Regions from separate parts of the Bacillus sp. NEAU-Y102 genome, predicted to be linked through region 1. Evidence: a T-box and tRNA genes for the amino acid it is inferred to sense, from the RefSeq annotation. Region 1 holds a T-box; the other regions hold tRNA genes.
What was found. A T-box is a leader RNA that pairs with one kind of tRNA and senses whether it is charged. The one in region 1 lies ahead of ileS2 (isoleucine--tRNA ligase), so its partner is inferred to be a tRNA-Ile.
Positions count from the first base shown of each region.

Region 2: it encodes a tRNA-Ile, which carries the amino acid that the T-box ahead of ileS2 (isoleucine--tRNA ligase) is inferred to sense. The anticodon was not compared.
Region 3: it encodes a tRNA-Ile, which carries the amino acid that the T-box ahead of ileS2 (isoleucine--tRNA ligase) is inferred to sense. The anticodon was not compared.

Region 1 is NZ_JBTWFK010000001.1:839,582-842,830, forward strand. Features, by position in the region: gene ileS2 (isoleucine--tRNA ligase) at 1-1,783, opposite strand, end outside; T-box leader at 1,855-2,077, opposite strand; gene divIVA (septum site-determining protein DivIVA) at 2,129-2,635, opposite strand; gene ACYFX0_RS04040 (YlmH family RNA-binding protein) at 2,725-3,249, opposite strand, start outside.
Region 2 is NZ_JBTWFK010000014.1:568-3,816, reverse strand. Features, by position in the region: gene ACYFX0_RS26815 (DUF3965 domain-containing protein) at 1-796, opposite strand, end outside; gene ACYFX0_RS26810 (CBS domain-containing protein) at 1,118-1,537, opposite strand; tRNA gene ACYFX0_RS26805 (tRNA-Glu) at 1,667-1,738, opposite strand; tRNA gene ACYFX0_RS26800 (tRNA-Asn) at 1,740-1,814, opposite strand; tRNA gene ACYFX0_RS26795 (tRNA-Ile) at 1,826-1,899, opposite strand; tRNA gene ACYFX0_RS26790 (tRNA-Trp) at 1,909-1,979, opposite strand; tRNA gene ACYFX0_RS26785 (tRNA-Thr) at 1,986-2,058, opposite strand; tRNA gene ACYFX0_RS26780 (tRNA-Phe) at 2,069-2,144, opposite strand; tRNA gene ACYFX0_RS26775 (tRNA-Asp) at 2,153-2,228, opposite strand; tRNA gene ACYFX0_RS26770 (tRNA-Met) at 2,232-2,308, opposite strand; tRNA gene ACYFX0_RS26765 (tRNA-Ser) at 2,329-2,421, opposite strand; tRNA gene ACYFX0_RS26760 (tRNA-Ser) at 2,476-2,568, opposite strand; tRNA gene ACYFX0_RS26755 (tRNA-Ala) at 2,589-2,661, opposite strand; tRNA gene ACYFX0_RS26750 (tRNA-Pro) at 2,677-2,750, opposite strand; tRNA gene ACYFX0_RS26745 (tRNA-Arg) at 2,761-2,834, opposite strand; tRNA gene ACYFX0_RS26740 (tRNA-Leu) at 2,838-2,926, opposite strand; tRNA gene ACYFX0_RS26735 (tRNA-Gly) at 2,943-3,017, opposite strand; tRNA gene ACYFX0_RS26730 (tRNA-Leu) at 3,047-3,127, opposite strand; tRNA gene ACYFX0_RS26725 (tRNA-Lys) at 3,143-3,218, opposite strand; tRNA gene ACYFX0_RS26720 (tRNA-Gln) at 3,223-3,249, opposite strand, start outside.
Region 3 is NZ_JBTWFK010000015.1:168-3,416, reverse strand. Features, by position in the region: gene ACYFX0_RS27740 (MFS transporter) at 1-1,183, shown strand, start outside; tRNA gene ACYFX0_RS27735 (tRNA-Glu) at 1,330-1,401, opposite strand; tRNA gene ACYFX0_RS27730 (tRNA-Ser) at 1,407-1,497, opposite strand; tRNA gene ACYFX0_RS27725 (tRNA-Asn) at 1,505-1,579, opposite strand; tRNA gene ACYFX0_RS27720 (tRNA-Ile) at 1,587-1,663, opposite strand; tRNA gene ACYFX0_RS27715 (tRNA-Gly) at 1,674-1,744, opposite strand; tRNA gene ACYFX0_RS27710 (tRNA-Lys) at 1,758-1,833, opposite strand; tRNA gene ACYFX0_RS27705 (tRNA-Thr) at 1,844-1,919, opposite strand; tRNA gene ACYFX0_RS27700 (tRNA-Phe) at 1,934-2,009, opposite strand; tRNA gene ACYFX0_RS27695 (tRNA-Asp) at 2,019-2,094, opposite strand; tRNA gene ACYFX0_RS27690 (tRNA-Met) at 2,098-2,174, opposite strand; tRNA gene ACYFX0_RS27685 (tRNA-Ser) at 2,203-2,295, opposite strand; tRNA gene ACYFX0_RS27680 (tRNA-Ile) at 2,313-2,389, opposite strand; tRNA gene ACYFX0_RS27675 (tRNA-Met) at 2,394-2,470, opposite strand; tRNA gene ACYFX0_RS27670 (tRNA-Ala) at 2,491-2,563, opposite strand; tRNA gene ACYFX0_RS27665 (tRNA-Pro) at 2,579-2,652, opposite strand; tRNA gene ACYFX0_RS27660 (tRNA-Arg) at 2,663-2,736, opposite strand; tRNA gene ACYFX0_RS27655 (tRNA-Leu) at 2,740-2,828, opposite strand; tRNA gene ACYFX0_RS27650 (tRNA-Gly) at 2,845-2,919, opposite strand; tRNA gene ACYFX0_RS27645 (tRNA-Leu) at 2,949-3,029, opposite strand; tRNA gene ACYFX0_RS27640 (tRNA-Lys) at 3,044-3,119, opposite strand; tRNA gene ACYFX0_RS27635 (tRNA-Thr) at 3,133-3,208, opposite strand; tRNA gene ACYFX0_RS27630 (tRNA-Val) at 3,213-3,249, opposite strand, start outside.

The DNA.
Region 1 (3,249 bases):
TCATTTTACGTCCTTCACCATCTAGTACGAAACCGTGGCTTAGTACGCCTTTATATGGAGCTTTACCTGTTACAGCAACTGCTGTTGATAATGAAGAGTTAAACCAACCACGATACTGGTCAGATCCTTCTAAATATAAATCAGCTGGACGCTGTAAATCTTCGCGCTCTTCTAATACAGCTTGGTGAGAAGAACCTGAATCGAACCATACATCCATGATGTCTGTTTCTTTACGGAATTCGCCATTTGGGCTACCTGGATGTGTAAATCCTTCTGGTAATAGATCTTTCGCTTCACGCTCAAACCATACGTTAGAACCGTGTTCACGGAATAAATCTGCTACATGGTTAATTGTTTCGTCTGTAATAATTGGATCGCCATTCTCAGCATAGAATACCGGAATTGGCACACCCCATGCACGCTGACGAGAAATACACCAGTCACCACGGTCACGAACCATATTATGAAGACGAGTTTCTCCCCATGCTGGTACCCATTTTGTTTCCGCTACAGCTTCTATTAATTCTTTACGGAATGCTTCAATAGATGCAAACCACTGTGCTGTCGCACGGAAAATAATTGGTTTTTTCGTTCTCCAATCATGTGGGTATGAATGCGTAATGAATGTTAGTTTCAGTAACGCGCCTACTTCTTCTAATTTTTCTGTAATTGGCTTGTTAGCTTTATCATAGAATAAGCCTTCAAATCCAGGTGCTTCATTTGTTAATACACCTTTATCATCAACTGGGCAAAGTACTTCTAATCCATACTTTTTACCAACAACGAAGTCATCTTCCCCGTGTCCTGGTGCTGTATGAACACAACCTGTACCTGCATCTGTTGTTACGTGATCTCCTAGCATTACTAATGAATCACGATCGTAGAATGGATGTTTTGCAACTGTGTACTCCAGTTCGCTACCTTTTACTGTTTTCACAACTTCAGCATTTTCCCACTCTAACGTTTTTGCAACTGTCTCAAACAGCTCAGAAGCAATGATATATTTCTCATCATTTACTTTTACAATGCTATATTCAAGCTCTGGGTGAACAGAAATACCTAAGTTTGCAGGTAATGTCCAAGGTGTTGTTGTCCAAATGATGTACTTTTCATCACCTTCTAATACGTTCTTTCCATCTTTTACAGGGAATGCTACGTAAATAGATGCTGATTTTTTATCTTGATATTCAATTTCAGCTTCTGCTAAAGCAGATTCACTCGTTGGAGACCAGTAAACTGGTTTTTGACCTTTATAGATATAACCTTTTTTCGCCATGTCACCAAACACTTTAATTTGTTGTGCTTCATAAGCGGGCTCTAAAGTAATATATGGATTATCCCAATCTGCACGTACACCTAGACGCTTAAATTGTTCACGTTGACGTTCTACTTGTTCATATGCATACTCTGCACATAACTTACGGAACTCAGCAACTGTCATTTCTTTACGCTTTACACCTTTATTTGTTAAAGCTTGTTCAATTGGTAAACCGTGCGTATCCCATCCTGGAACATATGGCGCACTAAAACCAGTCATTGATTTATAACGAACAATAAAGTCTTTTAATACTTTATTTAATGCATGTCCCATATGAATGTCACCATTCGCATATGGAGGTCCATCATGCAATACAAATAAAGGACGACCTTTTGTATGTTCTTGTACTTTTTCGTAAATATTCATTTCAGCCCATTTTTCTTGCATTGCAGGCTCACGTTTTGGTAAGTTCCCACGCATTGGGAACTCTGTTTTCGGCATCAGTAATGTATTTTTGTACTCCATGCTCAATTCCTCCTTACATGTATATAAGAAATACTTAAAAAACGGAATAAAAAAGAGACTTTCTCATCCCAAAAAGGGACGAGAAAGTCTCCCGCGGTACCACCCTAGTAGATCATATACATATGTATAGAATCCTCTTATATTCTTAACGCGAATACACGCCTACGCTTACTCTATTTGTTCAGCGCGGAACTCCAGGGTGATATTCCCACTATCTCCTTATCCTGAGCTTACACCGTCCTCAGTTCGCTATATAAGGTTTGAAAAGGTACTTATCCCTATCTTCGTTTTTCTTAATAAATATGTTGTTTAAAATTATATGTAATAATGAGAAAAACGTCAAGCTTACACTGTTTCTTCTTTTTTCAACAGTTCATCTACTTCGTCTTCTAACTCAATTAGTTTATCCCAATCATCGTTGTTTAACATTTCAAGCTGTGTTTCTAATAACATACGGAAACGAGTTCGGAATACTTTCGCTTGTTTCTTTAACTCTTCAATATCAAAAGCAACTTTTCTTGATTTTACTAATGCTTCGTTAATAATACGATCAGCATTCTTTTCAGCTTCACGCACAATTAATTTCGCTTCTTTTTGCGCATTACGTTTTACTTCTTCCGCTGCTTCTTGCGCAACCACGATAGATTTGTTTAACGTATCTTCAATATTAGAGAAATGATCTAACTTCCCTTCTAACTGCGCAACTTTTTCTTCTAAAGCTTTTTTCTCACGAATGACCAATTCATAATCTTTGATAATTTGATCAAGAAACTCATTTACTTGATCTTCATCATAGCCACGGAATCCGCGACCAAATTCTTTGTTATGAATATCTAATGGTGTTAACGGCACAACGCCACCTCCAAGTAGTTATCTAAATTTCCTCTTTCAATTATATCTTTTCTTCGACAAAATAGGAGGATTTCCTTCTAAAAAACCAATCATTTTAGTATACCATACAAAATTCTCCATTTGTCGCGTTTTGTTCTACCTTCTACAGAAAATAATTTACTTCGGCCATATCCTCTAACAGAGAAAACGTCTCCTGGATAACATTCATAAGAAGTTTGTTCCACTATTTTCCAATTAACTTTTACTAAACCATTTTTAATGAAAGGTTGTACTTTCTGTCTAGATAAATGTAACATTTCAGCTAACATAACATCTAAACGAAGTGAAGAAACCGTTCCAGATTTCTCCCCCCACGTTTCATGTATCTGTAGAATTTGTTCTCCTTGTACTGCTGATAAGGAGACTTTTACTTTTCCTATTGCTTGTAAGTTCATCTCAATGTACGATACGATTTCTTTCGCAACTACAATTTGGGCACGATTTTCTTGCAGCAAAATATCACCACATTTTTCTCTCGTTAAACCAAGAGACATAAATGTACCTAATATTTGCCTATGTTCTAGCGTATAAAACTTGGAAGGATAGTCAATTTCTAATACTTCTACTTGAAATTC
Region 2 (3,249 bases), on a different contig from region 1:
TCATCACATATAAATAATCATCTACATGCGTTGTCTTTAATGGGTCTAAGCGATCGGAAATTTGAGATAATACAGCTCTTTGACATGCTAAAACTGCCTGACTAGGTCCATAATATGATAGGAAATCTGTACACTTACGATATTTCCGTAATAAATCATGTGTATACAAATCATATACAAAAGTATTACAATACATTGCTAAACTCATCATATCACTATTTAATTGCTCTTTTGATAATGATTTCGCTCTCTTGCACATATAAAAGAATGTAAATTCCAATACTTCTTTATGAGATAATAAATGTTTACAATCGGTTATACACTTCTCATTAAATTTAACTCTATCCCAAATTTCAATATCCCTATCTGTCAATTCACCTATACGATATTTAATAATTAAATAATTTAAAGCAACTGATTGCGTCAAAAGATCCCATGTTTCATATTCCAATGAAGTATGAACAAACTCAGCTAATCCTTGCGCTATCATAAAATCATTTGCCTCTTCATACCAACCAATCTCTTGGCATAAGCGAAGAATACGCACTAAAGTTGGAATTTCATCTTTATGAAACTGCGGTAATTTCTTTGCTTTATTCATGCCATATACGATAAATGCCGCTAAATTTTCTTCTTTATAAAATTCTTTCTCTTTCCATACTAATATAGTTCGTTCTTTCCCCTCACCTTTTGGGTGACAAGGTACAAGCAAAGAAAATAATTCAGCGAAATTATTTGGTTCTATATATGTATCTGTAACCAAATTCCAATTTGGATCGCCCTGTACAGCCTTCATATAATTCCCCTTCCCTTTTCATCTATGTAGGAAATATTAATTTATTATCGCACCACTAAAAATTAATATTGTTATATTCAAAATCTATCATAATACTTATATCTATCAGTATATCATCTTTTCTCTTATTAAAAATTAAGAATAACAAATTTTAAAAAAATGTCGAAATTATTAACCGTATCCTTATTATATAATGTCTCAGATACATCACGCTAACATATTAGTTTAATCCATATATGCTAGAATAATGCATCTGAACTTTATATATAATTTAGCTCTTTATGAGTGACCATTAAACTCTCGGTTAATTAAAGTTTCAATTTACTCTGTACGCTCTGAGATTTCGCTCAAGGCAAATCCAGCTTGATCATCTGCTGATTCCCTTATAGCTAAATCTCCTAGTGCTAACATGCCAATAAGCTGACCACTATCAACTACTGGTAACCGTCTAATTTGATACTGTGCCATTAGCTCTGTAGCTTTTTCAATAGAATCATTTGGAGAAACTGAGATAATATTTGTTGTCATTACATTTGTAATTTTATTAGATCCAGGATGTTTTTCAGCAATCCCTCGAACAACTAAATCTCGATCAGTAACAAGCCCAACAACTTGCTCATTTTCAACAACAGGAATTAATCCAACCGATTCTTCCTTCATTTTTACAGCTGCCTCATATACATTGTCTAGCGGTGTACAATGTACAATATGGGTACTCATTAAGTCTCTAACTTGTGTCATTATTTATTTCCTCCTTTTTATACATACCATAGCTTTTCCAAAATTCCTTTATTTATTTCTGGAAAGTAACATTATAAAAAGGATTAACAAAATAAAAAAGAGCCAGCATAATGCTGACTCTTTTTTGTATGACCCGTACGGGATTCGAACCCGTGTTACCGCCGTGAAAGGGCGGTGTCTTAACCACTTGACCAACGGGCCATGGCTCCGCAGGTAGGACTCGAACCTACGACCGATCGGTTAACAGCCGATAGCTCTACCACTGAGCTACTGCGGAATAATATATGATGGGCCTAAATGGACTCGAACCATCGACCTCACGCTTATCAGGCGTGCGCTCTAACCAGCTGAGCTATAGGCCCATATACTTACAGGGGCAGTAGGAATCGAACCCACACTGGAGGTTTTGGAGACCTCAGTTCTACCTTTAAACTATGCCCCTAAATGATGCCGGCTAGAGGACTTGAACCCCCAACCTACTGATTACAAGTCAGTTGCTCTACCAATTGAGCTAAGCCGGCATAAAAAAAATGGTGGCTCGGGACGGAATCGAACCGCCGACACGAGGATTTTCAGTCCTCTGCTCTACCGACTGAGCTACCGAGCCAACATAAATGGCGGTCCCGACCGGGGTCGAACCGGCGATCTCCTGCGTGACAGGCAGGCATGTTAACCACTACACCACGGGACCATTTGGTTGCGGGGACAGGATTTGAACCTGCGACCTTCGGGTTATGAGCCCGACGAGCTACCGTACTGCTCCACCCCGCGACAATATTAAATTTAAAAAATGGAGGAGGTAGAGGGATTCGAACCCCCGCGCGACTCTCGCCGCCTGTCGGTTTTCAAGACCGATCCCTTCAGCCGAACTTGGGTATACCTCCATGAAGGAAAAATAAATATTTTATTATTATATGTCTAAACCATTTAAAAGAAAATGGAGGAGGTAGAGGGATTCGAACCCCCGCGCGATTCTCACCGCCTGTCGGTTTTCAAGACCGATCCCTTCAGCCGAACTTGGGTATACCTCCGAGACATATATTAAATAAAGTGGAGCCTAGCGGGATCGAACCGCTGACCTCCTGCGTGCAAGGCAGGCGCTCTCCCAGCTGAGCTAAGGCCCCATGTTTTTTGGAATATCGGGAAGACAGGATTTGAACCTGCGACCCCCTGGTCCCAAACCAGGTGCTCTACCAAGCTGAGCCACTTCCCGTTAATAAAAGCGCGCCCGAGAGGAGTCGAACCCCTAACCTCTTGATCCGTAGTCAAACGCTCTATCCAATTGAGCTACGGGCGCATATGGTGCCGAGGGCGGGGGTCGAACCCGCACGGTGGTCACCCACCGCAGGATTTTAAGTCCTGTGCGTCTGCCTGTTCCGCCACCCCGGCATGTCATATTGAAAATTGGAGCGGAAGACGGGATTCGAACCCGCGACCCCAACCTTGGCAAGGTTGTATTCTACCACTGAACTACTTCCGCAAGACATGTATGAGTTGTTTTATTAAAAGTGCGGGTGAAGGGAGTCGAACCCCCACGCCAAAGGCGCTAGATCCTAAGTCTAGTGCGTCTGCCAATTCCGCCACACCCGCATGTTTTATTAAAAATGGTGAGCCATGAAGGATTCGAACCTTCGACCCTCTGATTAAAAGTCAGATGCTCTACCAACTGAGCTAATGGCTCTTAATGGCTGGGCTAGCTGGATTCGAACCAG
Region 3 (3,249 bases), on a different contig from region 1:
AAAAGGATTCTCATTATCAGGATTTATAGCTCGTATGCCCATATCAATGATGGGTATTGGTATTGTTACCATGTTATCTCAAGTAAGTGGTGACTATTGGCTTGCTGGAGCTGTTGCAGCTACCTTTACATTATCATCAGCTTTACTAGCTCCTCATATTTCTCGGATGGCTGATCAATTAGGGCAATCTCGCATACTTCTTCCGACTACAGGTATTAGCGTTTTCTTTACAATCCTCTTACTTCTATGTACGAAATATGAAGCTCCTTATTGGACGCTATTTCTATCCGCTTTATGTGCAGGTTGTATGCCAAATATGTCAGCTATGGTACGTGCACGTTGGACTAAACTATACCGCGGATCCCATAAATTGCATACAGCATTTTCCTTCGAATCGGTCGTCGACGAAATTTGCTTCATAATTGGTCCTGTATTATCTGTCAGTTTAAGTGTTATGTTCTTCCCAGAAGCAGGGCCACTTTTATCATCTGTTTTTCTTACAATCGGGGTATGCCTATTTACTATGCAAAAAAGCACAGAACCGCCTGTACACCCTCGCGACATTACAAACAACGGAACAGTATTTAAAATTGGTTCTTTGCGAGTACTAGTATTCACACTCATTGCTATAGGTACTATCTTCGGCACAATAGATGTCGTTAGTGTAGCTTTTGCTGAGCAGCAAGGAAACACAGTAGCTGCTAGCTTTGTACTTTCTGTCTATGCAATCGGTTCATGCCTGGCAGGCCTTATTTTCGGTACTCTTAAACTCAATACCCCACCCTATAATCAGTTTTTAATAGCGGTCACACTTTCCATGATAACAATGCTGCCACTAGTTTTTGTAAACAGTATTACTTGGCTAGTAGTTATTGTTTTCTTTGCAGGGCTATCTGTCGCTCCTACTATGATTATTACTATGGGGCTTGTGGAAAAAATCGTACCTGAATCAAAGATAACCGAAGGAATGACTTGGGCAATTACAGGACTTGGAATTGGAGTCTCCCTAGGATCAGCGATAGCTGGTTTAGTTATTGATAACTTTGGAGCCCATGTAGGATTTAATGTGGCTATTATAGCAGGAGGCCTTGCCTTAACTATTGCACTTTTAGGCTACAAAACTCTTCACTCCGCATATAGTCATGTTGTTATTAAACAAGATGAACATTCAATAGAAAGTTAAAACATATTCAAAAAATAGGATTACCTTTTCTTATGTATGAGAAAAGGTAATCCTATTTTAAACTTATTATTTATAATCTGTCATAGCTTCTTCTATATCTATACACAACAAAAAAGAGATAGCAGATTATGCTATCTCTTTTAGTATGACCCGTACGGGATTCGAACCCGTGTTACCGCCGTGAAAGGGCGGTGTCTTAACCACTTGACCAACGGGCCAGTTCTGGCAGAGAAGAAGGGATTCGAACCCTCGCACCGCGTTCGCGATCTACTCCCTTAGCAGGGGAGCCCCTTGAGCCACTTGGGTACTTCTCTATAAATATGGCTCCGCAGGTAGGACTCGAACCTACGACCGATCGGTTAACAGCCGATAGCTCTACCACTGAGCTACTGCGGAACAATTATGGTGGGCCTAAATGGACTCGAACCATCGACCTCACGCTTATCAGGCGTGCGCTCTAACCAGCTGAGCTATAGGCCCATAATTGAAAAGCGGGTGAAGAGAATCGAACTCTCGACCAGAGCTTGGAAGGCTCTTGTTTTACCACTAAACTACACCCGCATAAAATTGAAAATGGTGAGCCATGAAGGATTCGAACCTTCGACCCTCTGATTAAAAGTCAGATGCTCTACCAACTGAGCTAATGGCTCATTTTGAAAGTGGTGCCGGCTAGAGGACTTGAACCCCCAACCTACTGATTACAAGTCAGTTGCTCTACCAATTGAGCTAAGCCGGCTTGCGACTTCAAAATGGTGGCTCGGGACGGAATCGAACCGCCGACACGAGGATTTTCAGTCCTCTGCTCTACCGACTGAGCTACCGAGCCTTATTAAAATGGCGGTCCCGACCGGGGTCGAACCGGCGATCTCCTGCGTGACAGGCAGGCATGTTAACCACTACACCACGGGACCATTTGGTTGCGGGGACAGGATTTGAACCTGCGACCTTCGGGTTATGAGCCCGACGAGCTACCGTACTGCTCCACCCCGCGATGATATAATATGTAATTTAAGAAAAAATGGAGGAGGTAGAGGGATTCGAACCCCCGCGCGACTCTCGCCGCCTGTCGGTTTTCAAGACCGATCCCTTCAGCCGAACTTGGGTATACCTCCGAGATATAAACCTTTAGTGGTGGACCTTGTAGGACTCGAACCTACGACCGGACGGTTATGAGCCGTCTGCTCTAACCAGCTGAGCTAAAGGTCCTTTATGGTAGCGGCGGAGGGGATCGAACCCCCGACCTCACGGGTATGAACCGTACGCTCTAGCCAGCTGAGCTACACCGCCATAAATGATATTAAAATAAGTGGAGCCTAGCGGGATCGAACCGCTGACCTCCTGCGTGCAAGGCAGGCGCTCTCCCAGCTGAGCTAAGGCCCCATGTTTTTGGGAATATCGGGAAGACAGGATTTGAACCTGCGACCCCCTGGTCCCAAACCAGGTGCTCTACCAAGCTGAGCCACTTCCCGTTAATAAAAGCGCGCCCGAGAGGAGTCGAACCCCTAACCTCTTGATCCGTAGTCAAACGCTCTATCCAATTGAGCTACGGGCGCATATGGTGCCGAGGGCGGGGGTCGAACCCGCACGGTGGTCACCCACCGCAGGATTTTAAGTCCTGTGCGTCTGCCTGTTCCGCCACCCCGGCATGTCATATTGAAAATTGGAGCGGAAGACGGGATTCGAACCCGCGACCCCAACCTTGGCAAGGTTGTATTCTACCACTGAACTACTTCCGCAAGACATGTTTGAGATATTTTATTAAAAGTGCGGGTGAAGGGAGTCGAACCCCCACGCCAAAGGCGCTAGATCCTAAGTCTAGTGCGTCTGCCAATTCCGCCACACCCGCATATTTCATTAAAATGGTGAGCCATGAAGGATTCGAACCTTCGACCCTCTGATTAAAAGTCAGATGCTCTACCAACTGAGCTAATGGCTCTCAAAATTAAAACTGGTGCCGACTAGAGGACTTGAACCCCCAACCTACTGATTACAAGTCAGTTGCTCTACCAATTGAGCTAAGTCGGCTAAATGGTGGAGGATGACGGGATCGAACCGCCGACCCCCTG